Regions from separate parts of the Paenibacillus sp. FSL R10-2734 genome, predicted to be linked through region 2. Evidence: riboswitches for the same ligand, from Rfam matches in the RefSeq annotation. Region 2 holds a riboswitch; the other holds the start of a gene.

Region 1 (6,750 bases), 2.5 Mb from region 2:
CGTTTCCCGCATCAAAAAGGGTTTGGAACGATGACAGCAGAAGATCGTAGCATTATCTCCAACGCTATTTCCGTCACTGGAATGGAGCCTTTCCATGATCGACCGATTGACCGTCTATCTGGAGGACAACGTCAGCGCGCTTGGATCGCTATGGCATTGGCACAAGAGACAGACATTCTATTCCTAGACGAGCCAACAACTTTTCTTGATATGGCCCATCAGCTTGAAGTTCTTCAACTTCTACAAAAGCTGAATGAGGAAGAGGGACGTACGATTATCATGGTGGTGCATGATCTGAATCATGCTACTCGCTATGCGCAGCATATGGTAGCTATTAAGTCTGGTAGTGTGATTAGTGAAGGTTCCCCTACTGAAGTAATGACACCAGATGTGCTACGCGAAGTATTTGGAATTGAAGCAGATATTGTTCCTGATCCACGTACGGGTGTGCCGTTGTGTCTTCCTTACGAGCTTGCAGCTTATAAAGCGGTGTAATAGTAACCATTTCAGTTTTATCAAGCTGTGAAGAGGAGTGATGATTTAATGATCGAAGTTCAGAAGATGATGGAAGATATCAAGTCTCGACTAGATCTTCATTCTTCTCCGCCGGAGGGTGCACTTTATTCGTTTTCGACAATGAAATTGACAGAGGAAGAAAACCTTAAAGCCTTTGTTCAATGTTATGGTCCACTGCTGAAGGCTTTAGATGATAAGGTCGTTGCCGCTTACTTTGCCAATTGGTTCTCAAATGTTGCCCTTTCTTTACAATATTCGTTATCAAAATACTCCTCAGCACTGGATCTAAGTTTATCTAATTTATTGCTTCATCTTGTACCTACGGAGCGCTCCTGTTGGATTACATTCTCAGTGGAAGAGGTTCGGTTTATTCCCGCTCCTACCCATCAAAGGGAGCGGGAGGATTGGTGCAAAGAAATTCTAACAACGTTCTATAGGGATACAGCAGCACCTTTGATTCGACTTATATCTGAAGTTTGCGGCCTCGCCATTGGAGAGGTTTGGGGACAGATGCCTACAAAGTTCAATTACTATTTTGAGGTTTGGGAAAAAGAAATTAGCGATTGTAATCAATTACAGCAGCTGCGAGAAGATTATCATTACTTGATGCACGGTTTACCCGCTGAAGTGTTCGGCTTATCAAGAAATCCTTTTCTAGTAACTGTACGTAACGTTGAGAGTCTTACAGATTCTGAAGCTACGATACAACTCCGTAATCGCTGTTGCCTACACTATCTTACTATTGACGGTGATTATTGTTACAGATGTCCTCGTATTAAAGAAGAGGAGAGAGCTTCACGTAGACTCGAATATCGTAAACAAATGGCCTCATCGGATGTATAGGGTTATAAAGGCACAGATTGTTTCATACTAATATGTAAATCATACGACTACAGGCTCCCGTCATTGACAAGGGAGCCTGTTCGTTGTTACAGTTGTGGTTGCCTGCATTTCATCGATATCATAATTTAAAATAGATCAAGAACCATCATTTATACATGGTTAAAGGAGCATGAACATGAATATTGACAAAATTCAAGATGACCTACAAAAGCTAATGACTGCAGGAATAGTGAAGAGTCATGAGAACTTAAAAGATCACGTGTATACCAAAATGGGCGGTAAAGCTGATATTTTGGCAGCACCAGCTACTTATGAAGAAATTCAAAAGATCGTTACATATGCTGAACAGAATGGGATAACACTGACGGTACTTGGGAACGGCTCCAATGTGATTATCCGTGATGGCGGTGTGCGTGGGATCGTTCTGCAAACGGCAGGACTAACTGAAATGGGAATTCGCGATAATCTCTTGTATGCTCAATGCGGTGCCAAAATCATTGATGTTTCCAAATATGCATTGGATATGGAGCTTACGGGTCTGGAGTTCGCCTGCGGCATTCCTGGAACGGTTGGTGGAGCACTTTACATGAACGCAGGTGCCTATGGCGGAGAAGTAAAAGATGTGCTGCATAGTGCGCTGGCTATAACTAAGAGCGGACAGTTGGTGACTCTTCAAGGTGATGAGCTGCAATGGGGATACAGAAAAAGCGTATTCGCAAGCGGTGAGTATATCGTGCTTGAGGCCAACTTTGCTATGACTACCGGAGATGCATTAACCATCAAAGCTAAAATGGATGAACTAACCTACCTGCGTGAATCAAAGCAGCCACTGGAGTATCCATCCTGCGGGAGTGTCTTTAAACGTCCTCCAGGTCGTTTTGCAGGACAGTTAATTCAGGAAAGCGGTTTGCAAGGCACAAGAATTGGTGGTGCTGAAGTATCCAAAAAGCATGCTGGATTTATAGTGAATGCAGATAATGCTACAGCCAGTGATTATATCGGTCTAATCCACCATGTAAGAGCGACTGTCAAAGATAAATTTGGCGTGGAGCTGGAAACTGAAGTGGAGATCATTGGAGAAGAGTAATTTAGACTTAGAAAGAGCCCGCAGCTTACTGTGGGCTCTTTTGCTGTCATCGCAAGTTGTTTAATCCACTGAAAGAATATATTTAGCTCTGTCTGTAGTGATTTCCGCCTTACGATCACTTATATCCTCAATACGAAGTCCATCAATAGCTAAGTCATAGGTGGAGTGTGGTAGCGATACTAGCTCACCATCGGCGTTTAAAGTGCTGCCAAATCCTTTTAATATTAATGCACTCCCCAGATAATCATCGATAACATCCTCCGCACTCCGAAACTCCACTGCCTCTAGATTAAAATGAATTTTATCCAGATCACGCAGCTCTTTCTTCTCAATAACAATCGTTTCATTCACATGACTGTTTATCCAATCCATAAGTTTCTGTATGCTTTGTTCCATCAGACAATCCCACCCTTACCTCGAAGATTATTATGTTTAAGTTACCCTTTTCTTTAAGTTTGAATCCATATTTTTGCCACATCTCAGTATCTAAGAACACAGGAAGGTGCCAAGGAATAGCGAATGTTACAGATTAGCAACATCAGAGATAATCCCCTACAACCAGAATAAGGATAGAAGGAAGTTAACTATTCAGAAAAGGTGGTAGTGCCATTGATTCAGTTAACCGAGGTCTCAAAGTTTTATCAGGAGAGGTGTGCGGTAGATCGAATTACTTTTGCGGTGGAGAAGGGAGAGGTATTTGGATTTCTGGGTCCTAATGGTGCTGGGAAAACAACAACGATGCGGATGATGACGGGTCTTCTTCAGCCTACAATAGGTGAAATATTAATTAATGACATGAATATTTCACGGCATAAAAAAGAAATTCATGCGCAAATTGGTGTTGTTTTCGAGCTTCCAAACCTTTACATGCGTAGTTCTATACGAGATAACCTAAAGCTATTTGCTGAATTGTATGATGTACCCGTAAAGCGAGTAAATGATGTGATGGAAACCCTCCAACTGTTTGACAAGGAAAAAGCTAAGGTGAGTAGCTTGTCCAAAGGCTGGAAGCAGCGCGTTCTAATCGCCAGAGCATTATTACATAAGCCTCTTGTGTTGTTCTTAGATGAGCCTACCAGTGGATTAGATCCAAATTCAGCTTCACTCATTCGTAATCATATCAAGAGAATTCAAGATGAAGGCACAACCATTGTCTTAACGACGCATGATATGCAAGAAGCCGAAGAATTAAGTGATAGAGTAGGCATCATGCACGCAGGAGCATTAGTGGCACTAGGAGAACCCCACAAGCTTAAGAGCATATATGGTAAACCAGAAATTGAAGTTAAATATCTACAGGATGGGGAAGTTGTTAAGAAATCCTGGCCGATAGAGGTAGAAGCAACAAAAGATCATATATATCAGCTAATGTCTACTAATCAAATCTTAAGTATGCACAGTAAAGAGGCTTCACTGGCAGATGTATTCGCTGCCCTGACGGGAAGTGAGCTGAGTTGAGCCATCAAATCTGGAAGCTGTTTAAGCATGAATGTAAGGATATACTTCGTAATCCAGCGACTGTGATTTTAATTATTTTGCCTATATTTATGGCTAAGGTAATCATTACTGTAGTGGACAAGGGCGGTCTTGACTTCATGCTACTTTCTACTTGGATATTGTTTGCGCAAGTGATGGTAGGGATCATGATTACCGGCCCTGGGTTAATTGAGGAGCGGGAGAGTAAGACTTTTGATGCACTGCTGATCACCCCGTTAAGCAGAGGGCAGATCATTACTGCTAAAGCTGGATCTGTTCTTGTTTTTTCTTTGTTTTCACAGCTGATAGTGTATGTATTAAATCAAGGTCTGACAATGAATTTATTACCTGCGTTGTTATTTATGTTATTGGGTGGAATTATCTTTGTACAAGTTGGAATCATCATTGGATTAAAGGTAAGTTCCTCCAAAAATGGTTCGGCCATCAGCTCCGCGTTTATGGTTGTTTTTTTCTTAGTAGCTTCTGTTTATTTGGCTCTTCCTGAATGGACCTATCCGATATTTGCTGTTCTGCCAAGTATTGAAATTGTCCAGAATCTAAACAGTATTCTTATTGGAGAAGGATTATTGCTCGTAGAAAGTCTGCTTTTGCTCTTGTGGATGGCGGTGCTATCGGTCTGGATTTGGAAGACGGGTAAAGAGTAGAACTTGTCAGAATGAGGTTACCCATGGTATAGTTCAAGACGCAATAAGCTTGAAGAAGAAGTCTGCACGGATTGTGCAGGAGAGGTTCGCGAACTCCCTCTATAAAAAACTAAGAGTATATTAAATATTATAAACGGATGTTGTCCTTTAACTGGACGCTGCCTCCGTTTCTTCTTAGTGGAGCCAAGTTTTCGAAATCTCGTTCTTCTTTCCATTACCGGCCAAGGCCGAAGGAAAAGAGAGGGGTTTTTTGTCGTGTCAGAAGGAAGATTGCAAGAGGAAATGCAAGAAGTCACTTTGCTTGGTAATCAGGGAACGCAGTACAAGTTTGGTTATGATCCAGCTATTCTTGAGGTGTTTGATAACAAGCATCCTGGGCGAGATTATTTTGTTAAATTCAACTGCCCTGAGTTCACAAGCTTGTGTCCTGTAACGGGTCAGCCGGATTTTGCCACACTGTATATTTCGTATATCCCTGAACAGAAGATGGTGGAATCCAAATCATTAAAGCTATATCTGTTTAGCTTCCGTAACCACGGTGACTTTCATGAGGACTGTGTCAACATTATTATGAATGACCTGATCTCACTGATGGATCCGCGTTACATTGAGGTATGGGGCAAGTTCACTCCGCGTGGAGGCATATCGATTGATCCTTATTGCAACTATGGAAGACCGGGTACGAAGTATGAGGCGATGGCGGAGCACCGCTTAATGAATCACGACCTCTATCCGGAAAAAGTGGACAACCGCTAATCCCCATAAGTTGATAAATAAGGAGAGATTAAGATGAACAAAAAAGCACTCGTCGTATTCAGCGGCGGACAAGATAGCACCACTTGCCTAGTTTGGGCTTTGAAGCAGTTTGAGGAAGTACAGGTAGTTACCTTCAACTACAATCAGCGTCATGCAGCTGAAATCGAAGTTGCAACAGAAATAGCTGCTAAGTTTAATGTGAAACAGCATATCCTTGACCTTGGACTGCTAAATCAGCTGGCACCAAATGCACTCACACGTCAGGATATTGATATCGTTGCTGGCGAAGGTGATGAGCTTCCGAGTACGTTTGTGGACGGACGGAATCTGTTGTTTTTATCTTTTGCCGCAATATTAGCTAAACAGCTGGGTTACTCCCATATCGTTACTGGTGTCTGCCAAACGGACTTTAGTGGGTATCCGGACTGCCGTGATGTTTTTGTGAAATCACTGAATGTTACACTCAATTTATCTATGGACTATGAGTTTGCGATTCACACTCCACTGATGTGGCTAGATAAGAAAGAAACGTGGAAGATGGCCGATGAACTGGGTTACTTTGATTATGTTCGCGAGCACACATTGACCTGTTATAACGGTATTATTGGCAGTGGCTGCGGCTCTTGTCCAGCTTGTCTATTGCGTCAGCGTGGACTTGAGCAATATGAGGCAGAGAGAACGGAGGTCGGTTCTTAATGCTTAATGAAGTCTCAGTCTGCAAAATATTTACGTTTGACGCGGCGCATCAGTTAGTGGGTCACAAGGGGAAATGCAGCAACCTACACGGACATACGTATAAGCTCGAAGTAGTGCTAAAGGGCAAACCTGTGGCTGCGGAAGGCCACTCAGACGAAGGTTTTGTTATTGATTTCAGCGATATCAAAACGACAGTGCAACAAAGTCTTGTAGACCGTCTAGATCACGCTTTTCTGGCTATGGGAAATGAACCTATATTAGAGACTTTAACGAACACAGGATCTAAGGTAGCCTTGTTGTCTTTCCGAACCACTGTTGAAAATATGTCCTGTTATATAGCCTACAAGCTTAAACAAACAGGGTTGCCGCTGTATTCGGTAAAACTGTGGGAGACACCAACCTCCTGGGCTGAAGTATTGGCTGAGGATATTCCCGAAGCAGGGCCGTCATACCGCTTGTATGGAGGCTGTGACTGTGAGTAAGATTCCCGTAATTGAAATGTTCGGTCCAACCATTCAAGGTGAAGGTGCGGTAATTGGTGTGAAGACGATGTTTGTCCGCACCTATGGTTGTGATTATCGCTGTGGCTGGTGTGACTCCGCATTTACTTGGGATGGTACTGCTAAGGATAAGGTTCGAATGCTGGCTGCGGATGAAATCATGGATGAACTACTGGACCTAGCGGGAGATAATTTCGACTGTGTTACGATT
Region 2 (6,750 bases):
ATATCTTCCTGAAGTCCGAGTAGGAAATCACGAATCTGCTCATTTGCATTACGGGATTGTTCGGATAGCTTGCGTACTTCTCCGGCCACAACAGCAAAGCCTCGTCCATGCTCTCCTGCGCGTGCTGCTTCGATCGAAGCATTCAGCGACAGCATTTGGATTTGTTTCGTAATTTCAGTAATACTATGAACGACCTCTCCGATCATTACTGAACGCTCATTCATAATTTGTAATTGCTCCAGCGACTGCAGGGAGGCACGCTCAACCTGGCGCATTTGCAGAACGGCACTTTGAGCAATCTCATTACCGCCACTCGCCTCAGCGGAAGCTTCACTGATCTGCTCTGTGACTTCATTTGCTGAAGAGGCAATATGCTGAATGCCTAGATTGATCTCTTCCATAGCTTTCGAGTTATCTAGAGCGCTGCTGGCAATGGTCGTACTACCCTTGCCGATTTCTACAACAGATGAACTTGAGTGGTCTGCCATTTCATTTAGGACCTCTACACGATCTCTTAAGGAATTGGAATCGGTGACCACAGTGTTTGAGGTTACGAGTACATGTCCGATCATTTCTTTTAGGCGTAGGGTCATCGCTTGGAAACTTCTGGACAGCTGGGCTACCTCATCACTGCCTTTAACCGTTAATTCCTCTGTGAAATCTCCCTCTGCGAGACGAGCACTATAAGCTGCAAGATTTGAGATTGGTCGTGTAATACGCAAACTCATAAACCAAGCACTAGCTAGGCCTATGATCAGCGTTAGTAGTGTAATTCCAGCACTGGTCCACAGAATGCTGTCTTGTTTTTCATGAATAAAGCTTACATCACTGCTTACACCGATAACCATCGTACTTCCGGGAATTCCGATATAAGCTGACTTATGTATGCCATGTGCGTCCTTATATGTATCGCTTAGTCCGCTTTTTCCTTTAGCGGCTTGCTGCATTGCAGAGGATACCGTAACAATTTCTTTCCGTTTTAATTTTGCATCATGATCTACGGTTAGAACTTCAGCTTCCTTGCCCTTTAGATTGAGTAGAAAAATAGTCTCAACCCCGTGCTGTCCCTTCTTATCCTGAAAATAGAATTCAAGATTGGTGGCTGCTTGTTCGTTATTTTTTAGCGCTTGCTGAGCATGCATTGTGTTAATGTTCTTAAATACGTCCTGAGAAGCTGCGGTTAAGATTTGATTGATTTGTGGCATAACATAGCTGTTAAAAATATTGGTGGAAATAAAATAGAAGCTAATACTTAACATAAGAGAAGTGAGCAATAGAACTACAAACAATAAACGCGTGAATCTGCGACTGATTGACTGCTTGAAACGAAATATGTTGTTCTCCCCCTTTTTATGGACCGCGAGGCCCATTTCTTTTATATCCCTACCGATTGCTAGCGACTGACAACCCGCAATATATTCCATAGTTATGTAATATATCAACTAAATGGATCGGGAATGAAGTGTTTGATACTATTCTATAGAATTAACCTCTGGATGAATAGTGAAAATTTTAGGTTATAGAACATATTTTTCTGAAAAGAATGAATTATTACTGACACTTTTATTTTTAGTTAATAAAAATGGGCATAAATACCCATTTCATAAATTGTTTATTTTTATGGATTGTTTGGTAACAGTGTGATAGAGTATTAATGTTTTGTGCCTAACATAATGTAAGCCGCGGTTCGTAACCATCCCGCGTAAACAAAACTAGGAGGAGTTTAAGTAATATGTTTAATTTGTTGTGGGGAGTTTTATTTGTTATTGTCAATTTTGCCTTTTTTCTACTCTGTTACCGCCTGTTTGGCAAAAGTGGAATGTATGCCTGGGTAGGTATCGCTACTGTAATTGCTAACATTCAGGTAGCTAAGACGATTGCTATGCCATTTGATATTGTGATGACACTCGGAAATACGATGTATGTCACTTTATATATGACCAGCGATTTGCTTAATGAAAAGTACGGAAGGGCAGAAGCTCGTAAAGCGGTCTGGTTTGGTTTCTTCACCTTGCTTATGACGACAGTCATTATGCAGATGGTATTAATATTTACGCCGCAAGAGACCGATATCGCTCAGTCGTCTTTGAAGACCATCTTTGGCCTGATGCCTCGACTAGCTTTAGGTAGTCTTACTGCTTACTTCATCAGTCAGTTCCTTGATGTTCGGTTGTACTCGTGGATTCGCAAATATTACAGCACCTCACGTCAGCTGTGGATTCGTTCCAACGGCAGTACGATGGTTAGCTCCTTTGTGGATACGCTAATCTTCTGTACCATTGCATTTGCTGGTTTGTATGACTGGAGTGTATGGCTTGAAATTTTGCTTACAACGTATTTTGCTAAATTCTTGCTAACCGCATTGGGTACACCGATCTTGTATATCGCCCGTACCTTTACCTTTGCTGAAGATGAGAAACCATCATTTGTTCAAAAAAATGAATAAATAACTATGCAGCCAGCGCGTACCGATCACCATCGATACGCGCTGTTTGATTTTTACAGTTGTAAGATGGGCTTATTAGATCCATGGAATGGTGTACATAAAATTATTATAAAGCTAAAATAAGCTATCGTATAAATTTCCATTAGGTTTTGTGTTTGTTAGTCACAGAAATTACGAACAGGTGTGGTGAAGGATGAATCTAGTAGTGCCTATACTGCGTCATGCAGCACAGCAGCCCGATAGCATTGCCTTATCCCATGGCCAAGCGACTCATACCTATTCAACCTTGGTACAAACGATGCGGAGAATCGCATATGGACTACAGCTAAAGGGACTGAAGCATGACAAAATCGCCATTTTATCCACGAATCGTATTGAATTTGTAGAGGTTTTCTTAGGGGCAATTTATGCTGGCTGTGTTCCCATTCCCTTAGATTCCAAGTGGAGCGCAAATGAATTGCAGGTTATTATAGAGCAGTGCCAGCCGGCAATGATTTTTGCGGAGCCTGAGTCTGCAAGGAATTTGGTCTTCAAGGACCAAGTTATTCCAACACTGACTTTTTCAAATGAACGAACAGGCTCCTATGATCACTGGCTGAATGCACTAGAGCCTGAGGCTGAATTGGATGAAACGAATGAATTATTATTTATCGGCTTTACTTCAGGCACAACCGGGTTACCTAAAGGATATATGCGTACCCATTTATCATGGTTAAACAGCTTTGAGGTATCGAATGCTGCCTTTGAATTGGACCCTATGAAGGATGTTTTAGCACCAGGTCCGTTTGTGCACTCCCTATCCTTATTCGCGGTGATGCAGAGTCTATATTGTGGAGCAACCTTTCATATCACGCAAAAATTTAGTGCCACGCAGGTGCTAGAACTGTGCAAGCAGCTTCCGGGTGTGGTGCTGTTCGTCGTACCGACAATGCTAGAATCGATGATGCAGCAGGCTGTTCCTGGGCAGACGCAGATCGATGCGATTATTAGTTCAGGGGCAAAGTGGTCGGAGTTGTCCAAGAAAAGGGGTAAGGAAGTGTTCGGTGGAGCGCGGCTCTATGAATCCTACGGTTCTTCGGAAGCAAGCTATATTAGCTATTTGGATGTTCTAGCGGAGCATAATCCGAATTCTGTAGGGAAGCCCTATCCCGGTGTGCAAATTTCCATTCGTGATGAACAGTTCCGAGAAGTCCCTACGGGGGAGATTGGGCAGTTATATGTGCGCAGTGATATGATATTTCTAGGCTACCATCAGTTGCCGAATGAGACTGCAGCAGCTTTTCGAGATGGATGGCTGATCCTTGAAGATTATGTTTATCAGGATGAAGCTGGCTATTTATATTTGGCGGGTCGCTTGAAAAATAGAATCATATCCGGTGGGCTGAACGTTTATCCAGAGGAAATCGAGAGAGTGCTGGAGCATCTTCCGGAAATACAAGAAGTAATGTTGCTTGGCGTCCCTGACGATTACTGGGGAGAACAGTTGGCAGTCCTCGTGAAATGGAACGGAGAAAAGCACCTATCTATAGAAGAAATAAAGAATTATTGTCGCCAGTATTTAGCAAGCTACAAAGCGCCGAAGCAGCTAATTACAATAGATGAGTTTGTCTATACAAGCAGCGGAAAAATTGCCCGGCAAGCGATGAAAGACTATGTGAAGAGAGCGATGTTATGATAGAAACAGTAATTGTCATGGCAAAACGTACACCGATTGGCAGGATGGGCGGCTTACTAAGTACATTTGAGCCGGAAGCATTACTGGCGCCGCTTATTCAGCATATTGTGGCTGAAACGAACTTGCCAAAAGAGATGATCGATGATGTCATTATTGGGAATGTTGTGGGTCCGGGTGGAAATATTGCACGGGTAGCTGCGCTTGAAGCGGGGCTGCCTGTCTCGGTTCCGGGAGTCACGGTCGATCGGCAATGTGGCTCTGGACTAGAGGCGATCAATATAGCAGCACGACTTATTCAAAGCGGCGCCGGTGAGATTTATTTAGCGGGCGGCGTCGAAAGCACGAGCCGTGCTCCATGGAAAATGGCTAAGCCACAGACCTTGATGGGGGTTCCGCAGCTGTATACCCGTGCACATTTTACGCCTAGCTCTTACGGTGATCCGGATATGGGGATTGCTGCAGAGAATGTAGCTCGAAAATATGGGATTTCCCGTGAAGAACAGGATCAATATGCTTTAAAAAGCCATCAGAAGGCTGTTCATGCTCAGCAAAGTGGCCGGTTTCAGCAGGAGATTGTACCTCTTCTGGTTGAGGGGGAGTGGATGCATGCCGACGAATGTCCAAGAGCCAATACAAGTCTGGACAAGCTACGAAAGCTGCCGCCAATTTTTGAAGAAAAAGGTACTGTCACCGCTGGAAATGCCTGTCCTCTTAATGATGGTGCGGCGCTTCTACTAATGATGTCCCGTGAGAAATGCAGGCAACTCAAGCTTAAGCCTATTCTGCGTGTCGTAGATGCGCAAGCGGCAGGTGTAGATCCGAACTATTTAGGCATAGGTCCTGTTCCAGCTGTGCAAAAGGTGTTACAACGTCAACTGCTGACAGTGGCCGAGATAGATATAGTAGAGTTTAATGAAGCATTTTCCTCCCAAGTATTGGCTTCACTGAACGAGCTTCAGCTCCCACAGGAAAAGGTCAATCTTGGAGGAGGAGCATTAGCTATCGGTCATCCATATGGGGCGTCCGGAGCTATTTTGATGACTCGCTTATGTGCTGAAATGCAGCATACTCCTTATAAAAGGGGGCTTGCCACTTTGGGCATCGGCGGTGGGATGGGGCTGGCAACGCTCGTGGAGGCTACAGAATGAACAGTGTCCGACATCAGATTCTTATAACTGCTGAGTGGATATCGGACTATGCACAGAGTATTGAAGCACCCGTGCAGAAGATGAATGGTAATCTGATTGCGCCTTCTACGATGCCTATTATTTTTTGGCAGGTCTTCGATATTCCCTGGCTTAGCAAGGGAGAGTTCTTGCTTCACGGTACTCAGAAATTCACATATCAAGCTCCGATTACGGCAGGGATGACGCTGGATTGTGAATTAGCGTTAACGAGCAAGGTGCAAAAAGAAGGCAGACAGGGTACACTGACTTTTTACACACATACGCTTGTTTGTAGTTGTGAGGGCGAGCTTATAGTTACCGCAGAAACGGTGTTAATTCGGGTAGGTGATAATCATGATAAAAAAGTGCATAACAGCTGAAGCTATCCGGCAATATGCAGCAGCTTCCCAAGATCTGGCGGCTATTCATCTAGATGAGGCTGCTGCAGCCAAGACTGGATTCAAGCGACCCATTGCGCATGGAATGTATCTTATGGGATTAACCCAATCCTTATATATCGCTGAGCACCCTACACAGTGGATCACTGAGTATGAGATGAAATTTCATAAGCCTATAGAGGTCGATAATGACGTGATTTTTGATTTTGCGGATGATAATGCTCGTGTGAAAGTGACTCTTACAACAGATGCTGGCGATCTAATTGCTGCGGGAGCTTTTTCAGTGAAAGAGGTGTAGTGATGAACAAAGTAGCCTTAATTACTGGAGCAACAAGAGGGATCGGGCGCAGTATCGCCGTGCAGCTTGGCAAATCCGGTTATATAGTGATTGTAAATGGCACGAAGCAGGTGTTGATCGATGAGGTTGTGCGCGAGATTCATCAGGCAGGTGGTGAGGCGTTAGGGTACTCAGCTAATGTAGCAGATCCAGTTGCGGTCACTGCTATGGTAGATGAAGTTATTACGCAATACGGCCGTATTGAGGTGTTGATAGCTAACGCTGGCAATTTACAAGATCAGAAATGTCTGCGTATGACGGACGAAGAGTGGAAGGCTGTTCTGGATGTGCATCTAAATGGTACTTACTACAGCATTCAACGCGTACTGCCGCATATGCGGCAGACAGGCGGTGATATTCTGTTGATGACCTCTACAGCTGGATTGACAGGCTCCGTGGGTCAGGTGAATTATAGTGCAGCCAAAGCTGGAATACTCGGAATGATGTGGACGCTCGCAGCCGAGCTGAAGCATGATCAAATTAGGGTCAATGCGATTTCACCAGCGGCCTTAACGGATATGACCAGACCTGTCATTGAGCATTTGAAGGAAAAGCATGCGAGTCGTAATGAACCGTTCCCAGAGTTCTGGCGAATAGGCGCTCCGGAGGATATAGCTTCCTTCGTGGCTGCATTGTTGAGGGAGTCCGACGCGGATTTAACCGGTGAAATCTTTGCCGTGAATGGATCAAAAGTGACGAAATGGGAGAAGCCTGCGCCTGTATTTTCT

The links. Region 2 has a riboswitch for preQ1 ahead of NSS67_RS27960 (queuosine precursor transporter). Riboswitches for the same ligand answer to the same signal wherever they lie in the genome.
Region 1: another riboswitch for preQ1. It lies ahead of queF (preQ(1) synthase); the one in region 2 lies ahead of NSS67_RS27960 (queuosine precursor transporter).

Annotation. Positions count from the first base shown of each region.
Region 1 is NZ_CP150170.1:3,961,418-3,968,167, forward strand. Features, by position in the region: gene NSS67_RS17395 (ABC transporter ATP-binding protein) at 1-495, shown strand, start outside; gene NSS67_RS17400 (Fe-S oxidoreductase) at 544-1,359, shown strand; gene murB (UDP-N-acetylmuramate dehydrogenase) at 1,535-2,446, shown strand; gene NSS67_RS17410 (hypothetical protein) at 2,507-2,842, opposite strand; gene NSS67_RS17415 (ABC transporter ATP-binding protein) at 3,056-3,904, shown strand; gene NSS67_RS17420 (ABC transporter permease) at 3,901-4,587, shown strand; PreQ1 riboswitch class I at 4,663-4,706, shown strand; gene queF (preQ(1) synthase) at 4,870-5,343, shown strand; gene queC (7-cyano-7-deazaguanine synthase QueC) at 5,377-6,039, shown strand; gene NSS67_RS17435 (6-carboxytetrahydropterin synthase) at 6,039-6,521, shown strand; gene queE (7-carboxy-7-deazaguanine synthase QueE) at 6,514-6,750, shown strand, end outside.
Region 2 is NZ_CP150170.1:6,457,023-6,463,772, reverse strand. Features, by position in the region: gene NSS67_RS27965 (methyl-accepting chemotaxis protein) at 1-1,424, opposite strand, end outside; PreQ1 riboswitch class I at 1,677-1,722, shown strand; gene NSS67_RS27960 (queuosine precursor transporter) at 1,733-2,446, shown strand; gene NSS67_RS27955 (AMP-binding protein) at 2,640-4,121, shown strand; gene NSS67_RS27950 (thiolase family protein) at 4,118-5,269, shown strand; gene NSS67_RS27945 (MaoC family dehydratase N-terminal domain-containing protein) at 5,266-5,667, shown strand; gene NSS67_RS27940 (MaoC family dehydratase) at 5,642-5,983, shown strand; gene NSS67_RS27935 (SDR family NAD(P)-dependent oxidoreductase) at 5,986-6,750, shown strand, end outside.